DNA from 2 places in the Kribbella sp. NPDC026596 genome. Region 2 is predicted to be linked to the other one. Evidence: predicted binding sites of a transcription regulator. Region 2 holds the regulator's gene; the other holds the start of a gene.

Region 1 (3,411 bases), on a different contig from region 2:
CGGTGACACTGGCTCCGCCGGGTAGCAGAGTCGCCCGCCGCGCCACACCGGCGTACAAGGCGCCAGACCACAGGGCAGCCTCCTTCACCTCGCCGGCGTCGCTGATCCACTCCGCCTCGACTCCGTCGGGTACGGCGTCGTGCGGGATACCCGGTGCGACCTTCACACACACAGTCCGCCGCAGGAGCTCCGTCACAAAGGACCATGGCGGCGAATAGGCGTTGTGGTCGAACACCCGCCGCCCATCGGCCCGTCGCGCCGGGTCGGCGAACACCACGTCGTACGGCGTGAGGTCGGTGGACTCGGCGTCACCCACCAAGACCTCACCGGGCAGCTCGAGCGCGGCAAGGTTGGCGCGGGCCGTGGCTGCGGTCTCCGGGTCGCGCTCGACACCAGTGACCCGCAGGCCGGCGCGGGCGGCGCTGATCAGGTCGCCTCCGATGCCGCAACCCAGGTCGACCACGCTGCCTCCCGGCACGGCGGATGCGATGCGTGCGGCTCGGTGTGAGCCGACAGTGGTTCTGGTGGCCTGTTCCAGGCCATCCGGGGTGAAGTACATCCGCGTGGAGTCCGTACCGAACTTGGCGACGGCTCGGTGGCGCAGTGCGGCCTGGGTGACAGCAGCAGTCACGAGGGTGGCGTCGTACCGTCGCCGGAGCTTCTCCACGAGCTGCAGTTCGCGGCCGGGGTGGTAGTCGGCGCAGGCAACGGCAAGCACCTCAGCCCCAGGGCCCTCCAGCAAGGCGGTGACTGTCACCCGGCAACTCTAGAGGGGACTCGAGCAGCCCTTGCTCCAGCTGTTGGTGGCGGACGAGTAGAGGCGCCAGTTCATGGCGGAGCGGGTCTTGGGGCCGTAGATGCCGTCGGCCACGAGCTTGTGCTTGCTCTGGACCGCCTTGACCATCGCACGGGTGTTGCTGCCGTAGATGTCGTCGACGGCGAGCTTAGAGCCGTAGCAGAAGTTCAGGTTGCGCTGGAGGACCCGGATGGCGGTGTCGGGGTCGCCGTACCGGGTGGAGCCGCGGTCCGGGTCGTCGCCGTACATGAGGTTGCAGGTCGTGCTGGTGCTGCCGTAGATCGAGGGTATTGGGATGCCCCAGCTGCGGTTCACCGGTACGAGCCGAGCTGAGCGGCACTGCGGGAGGGCGGCCGCGGCTTTGGTCTCAGCATCCGCGGACGTGCGCGCGGCGTCCCCGCCCTGGTCCGCGTCGGCCTGCGGGGCCGGGCCGGCAGCGGGGGCTTGGGCGCCGGGACTCGCGGGTTGATCCTTCGAAGCGCCGGCGGCTACGGCACCGATGGCGACTGCTCCGACCGCGGCCAGAACCGCGACGGTGCGCCCGGACAGCTTGGGCAGAGACGGGAAGCTGAGAGCCATGGCCTCTCCTCGGGGCGGCACACCGTTGTCACAGAACGGTCGCACGCCGGCACCGGTTCGGCCCAGCGTTTGACCACATTCCGTGCCCGATTCGTCACAGCTGACCCGGCGGCGTGATGTCTCACCCTGAGAAGTGTCTGGCACTCGAGTTGACCGAGTGCTAATCGCGGCCTAGATTCGGTGTTGGCACTCTCCACCCGAGGGTGCCAGCGGTCCGGCCTCTGACCCCCGCGACGGCAGGGGAGCGCGACCACCCTGAAGTGCAGACAAGCAAATCGACCGTGGAGGTCAGCAAGTGTCGGTCACGATCAAGCCGCTCGAGGACCGCGTCCTCGTCGCGCCGCTCGAAGCCGAGCAGACCACGAAGTCCGGCCTGGTGATCCCGGACACCGCCAAGGAGAAGCCGCAGGAGGGCGAGATCCTCGCCGTCGGTCCGGGCCGGATCGACGACAACGGCAACCGCGTCCCGCTGGACGTCGCCGTCGGCGACAAGGTCATCTACTCCAAGTACGGCGGCACCGAGGTCAAGTACGACGGCCAGGACTACCTGATCCTGGGCGCCCGCGACATCCTCGCAGTCGTCAGCAAGTGACGACCGCTCGCTGTTCCTGACTGACACCGCCCTGGTGCCGTACCGGCGCCGGGGCGGAGTCGGTCTGGCGCCCGACCGGGGTGGTGGGGCGGGGGAGTTGGACACAGCGCTCGGTACCTGCTGTCACGAAAGAGCGAATTTCAGAGAGGGACTGGATTTTTCATGCCGAAGATCCTCGAGTTCGACGAGAACGCTCGGCGCGCGCTGGAGCGCGGCGTCGACAAGCTCGCGAACACGGTGAAGGTGACGCTGGGGCCGAAGGGCCGCTACGTCGTCCTGGACAAGAAGTGGGGCGCCCCGACCATCACCAACGACGGTGTCACCGTCGCCCGTGAGATCGAGCTGGACGACCCGTTCGAGAACCTTGGTGCGCAGCTCGCCAAGGAGGTCGCCACCAAGACCAACGACATCGCCGGTGACGGCACGACCACCGCGACGGTGCTCGCGCAGGCGCTGGTGCACGAGGGCCTGCGGGCCGTCGCGGCCGGGGTCAACCCGATGGGCCTGAAGCGCGGTATCGAGGCGGCCGTCGAGGCCGTGTCGGCCCGGCTGGTCGAGACCGCGCGGCCGGTGGACGACAAGGGCGACATGGCCCACGTCGCCACCATCTCCGCCCGCGACGCCGAGATCGGCACCCTGATCGCGGACGCGTTCGACAAGGTCGGCAAGGACGGTGTCATCACCGTCGAGGAGTCGAACACCTTCGGAACCGAGCTCGAGTTCACCGAGGGCATGCAGTTCGACAAGGGCTACATCTCGCCGTACTTCATCACCGACGCCGAGGCCGGCGAAGCGGTGCTGGAGGACCCGTACATCCTGATCCACCAGGGCAAGATCTCCGCGATCGCGGACCTGCTGCCGCTGCTGGAGAAGGTCGTGCAGTCCGGCAAGTCGCTGCTGCTGATCGCCGAGGACGTCGAGGCCGAGGCCCTGTCCACCCTCGTGGTGAACAAGATCCGCGGCAACTTCACCTCCGTCGCCGTCAAGGCGCCGGGCTTCGGTGACCGCCGCAAGGCGATGCTCGAGGACCTGGCCGCGCTGACCGGCGCGCAGGTCGTCGCCCCCGAGGTCGGCCTCAAGCTGGACCAGGTCGGCCTGGAGGTGCTCGGTTCGGCTCGCCGGATCGTGGTCACCAAGGACAACACCACGGTGGTCGAGGGCGCCGGCAAGGCCGACGACATCGACGGCCGGGTCAACCAGATCAAGGCCGAGATCGAGCGCACCGACTCCGACTGGGACCGCGAGAAGCTGCAGGAGCGGCTGGCGAAGCTCGCCGGCGGCGTCTGTGTGATCAAGGTCGGCGCGGCCACCGAGGTCGAGCTGAAGGAGAAGAAGCACCGGATCGAGGACGCCGTGTCCGCGACCCGGGCCGCGATCGAGGAGGGCATCGTCGCCGGTGGCGGCTCCGCTCTCGTCCACGCGGCCACCGTGCTGGACGGCGGCC
Region 2 (3,411 bases):
ATCTTGACGGTGACGGTACGGCGGGAGCGGACCCGGCCGTCGCCGGCGCACTCGACGCACGGGTTCGGGATGGTCGTGCCGTAGCCGCGGCAGTTCGGGCACGGGCGCATGGTCCGGACCTCGCCGAGGAACGACCGCTGCGTGTGGGTGACCTCGCCCCGGCCGTGGCAGATGTCGCAGGTGACCGGCTTGGACCCGGCCGCCGCGCCGGATCCCGAACAGGTCGGGCACAGTACGGCGGTGTCGACCTTGAGCTCCCGGGTCGTCCCGAAGGCGGCCTCGGCCAGGTCGATCCGCAGCGGGATCAGCGCGTCCTGGCCGCGCCGGGTCCGCGGCCGCGGCCCGCGGGTGGCCCCGCCGGTCTGGCCGAAGAAGGCGTCCATGATGTCGGTGAACGTGAAGGCCTGGCCGAACCCGGCACCGCCGGCGCCGGCTCCCGCGGTCGCGAACGGGTCACCGCCGAGATCGTGCATCTGCCGCTTCTGCGGATCGCTCAGTACCTGGAAGGCGCGGCCGATCTCCTGGAACTTGTGGTGCGCGTCCTCGGAGTCGTTCACGTCCGGGTGGTACTGGCGTGCCAGCTTGCGGTACGCCTTCTTGATCTCGTCCGGTGTCGCGTCACGGCTGACGCCCAGGACGGCGTAGTAATCGGTGCTCATACTCCAGACCAGGGGGTTGGTGTTGTCATGAGTCGGCCAGGATCTGACTGACGTAGCGCGCGACGGCGCGGACAGCGCCCATCGTGCTCGGATAGTCCATGTGGGTCGGGCCGACGATGCCGAGGGTGGCCAGCGCCTCCGACTTCGACCCGTACGCGGTCGCGACCACCGAGGTGGTGGCCAGCTCCTCGAACGGGTTCTCGTGGCCGATACGGACGGTCAGAGTCTGTGGGTTGGTCGCCTCGCCGAGCAGCTTGAGCAGAATGACGTGCTCCTCCAGCGCCTCCAGCACCGGCTTCACGTTCCGCTCGAAGTCGTCGCCGTACCGGGTCAGGTTGGCCGCGCCGCCGACCGCGATCCGCTGCTCGACGAGGTCGTCGGTGAACGCCTCCAGCAGCGTCGTCACGATCGCCGCCACCAGTGGGCGGTCGGCCGGCGCGAACATCTCGGTGACCTGTACCAGCGACGTGGTCGCGTCGGTCAGCCGCTGGCCGGCCAGCACGGTGTTCAGCCGGGAGCGCAGGTCGGCGATCAGCTGCTCGTCGACGTCCTGTCCCTGCTCGACGATCCGTTGCTCGACCCGGCCGGTGCTGGTGATCAGGACCAGCAGCAGCCGGCGAGGGGTCATCGTGACGACCTCGATGTGCCGGACGCTCGACCGGTTCAGCGACGGATACTGCACGATCGCGACCTGGCGGGTGATCTGGGCGAGCAGCCGGACAGTACGGCGTACGACGTCGTCCAGGTCGACCGCGCCGGCCAGGAAGGAGGTGATCGCCTTCTTCTCGGCCGGCGTCAGGGTCTTGACCGTGCTCAGCTTGTCCACGAACAGCCGGTAACCGGCGTCGGTCGGGATCCGGCCGGCGCTGGTGTGCGGCTGGGTGATATACCCCTCCTCCTCCAGCGCGGCCATGTCGTTGCGCACGGTCGCCGGCGACACCCCGAGGTTGTGCCGGTCGACCAGCGTCTTGGAGCCGACCGGCTCGTGGGTCGCCACATAATCCTCGACGATGGCGCGGAGAACATCGAGCTTTCGTTCGTCCAGCACGCGCACCACCCTCTCTCACCGTCGACCCTTGGCACTCCGGAGTTCAGAGTGCCAGTCTACCGAGCCGTAGTAGCTCGCACCGACGCGCGACGGCGTGGGGCGGGTCTCAGGCGGATTCGGGAGACGCTCCCAACGGTACGGCGCTGGGGCGGTCGACCGTGCTCGCCACGTCCACCGGCTGGTCCTGAACGGCCGCTTCCAGCAGCGACTCGAGTACGTCGAGCACGTGGTAAGCCAGCGCGCCGTCGGCCCGGTGCGGCTCGCCGTTGCGCAGTGCGCGAGCCATGTCCGCGACCCCGACGCCCCGACCGGCTCCGGCGTACCCACCGGCGACAGGGACCTCGGTCCAGTCACGGTTCGTGGCCGTGGCGATCTCCACCGTGCCGTCGAACCCGTTCGGGTCCGGCACCGACACACTGCCCTCGGTCCCGTGCACCTCGATCCGCGGCAGCCTCGCCGCCCAGGTGTCGAACGACATGAACACAGTGGTCAATGCACCCGACTCGTGCTCCAGTACGCCGGTTACGTGCGTCGGCACCTGCACTGGGAAGGTCTCACCAGCCCGCGGACCGGTGTGGACCTTGCGCTCCTGCTTGGACTGCCCCGCTCGCGCCGTGACCCGGCGCACCGGCCCCAGCAGGGTCACCAGGCTGGTCACGTAGTACGGACCCATGTCGAGGACCGGACCGCCACCAGGCTGGTAGTAGAACTCCGGAGCCGGGTGCCATAGCTCGTGTCCGGGCGTGAAGAACGACGCAGTCGCAGCATGCGGTACGCCGATGTCGCCGCGGTCGATCACCGCACGCGCGGTCTGGGTGCCGGTGCCGAGGACAGTGTCCGGCGCACAGCCGACCCGGAGGTTGTTGGCGGCGGCGTACTTGAGCAGCGGCTCGGCCTCGGCGCGGTCGACGGCCAGCGGCTTCTCGCCGTACACATGCTTGCCCGCTTCCAGCGCGGCCTGGTGCACCGGCGCGTGGGCGGCAGGGATGGTCAGGTTGACCACGATGTCCACGTCGTCGGCGGCGTACAACTCGTCCGGGGACAGCGCGCGGATGCTCGGGTTCTTGTCGGCGATCGCCTGGGCGCGGGTGACGTCCAGGTCGGCGACCGCAACGACGTTCACGCCCGGGAGCTTCGCCAGGTGGTCGAGGTAGGTGCCGGAGATGACTCCGGTGCCGACGATGCCGATACCGGTCACTTGCTCGCCCACAGCAGCCCCCGCTCGATGATCGTGCGTACCTCGGGCACCGCGAGGTCGTCCAGCTTGTGGCCGACGGTGCACACGAAGACCTTGCCCTTACCCCAGGTGCGGGTCCAGACGGCCGGCATCACCGCGCCCTCGATCCACGGATAGTCCGGGTGCGCGGCGAACGTGGTGGTCGCGAGCACCGTGTCCGTCGGGTCGTAGTGGACGTAGTACTGCTCGGTGTGGACGTCGAAGTGCGTGATGCCCTCGACGATCGGGTGCTCGGCGACCACGTCGACGCGATAGTCGGTGAACCCGTGCGGGTGCGAGATGAACTGCCCGCCGACGATGAAGTTGTAGTCCGCGCTGTTGCGGAACGAGTCCGCGATGCCGCCGTGCCAGCCGGCCAGGCCGGTGCCGTTGCGGATCGCCGCGTCCAGGCCCTTGACGTGCTCGGCGGGGATCTCGCTCATGGTGACGCACTGCAGCACCAGGTCGACGCCGTCCAGGTCCAGGTA

What was found. Region 2 encodes HrcA, which represses chaperone genes, less so after heat shock. Its sites were predicted from a motif close to TTGGCACTCGNNNNNNNCGAGTGCCAA; they were not measured.
Region 1: groES (co-chaperone GroES) is a predicted target of HrcA. The motif match lies at 1,513-1,539, and genes of this name have one in related genera.

The regions. Positions count from the first base shown of each region.
Region 1 covers NZ_JBEZYF010000069.1:518-3,928, forward strand. Annotated here, with positions in the region: gene AB0E63_RS37490 (class I SAM-dependent methyltransferase) at 1-757, opposite strand, end outside; gene AB0E63_RS37495 (peptidoglycan-binding domain-containing protein) at 767-1,375, opposite strand; gene groES (co-chaperone GroES) at 1,671-1,967, shown strand; gene groL (chaperonin GroEL) at 2,130-3,411, shown strand, end outside.
Region 2 covers NZ_JBEZYF010000020.1:110,160-113,570, reverse strand. Annotated here, with positions in the region: gene dnaJ (molecular chaperone DnaJ) at 1-659, opposite strand, end outside; gene hrcA (heat-inducible transcriptional repressor HrcA) at 685-1,707, opposite strand; gene AB0E63_RS19065 (Gfo/Idh/MocA family oxidoreductase) at 1,814-2,917, opposite strand; gene AB0E63_RS19060 (ThuA domain-containing protein) at 2,902-3,411, opposite strand, start outside.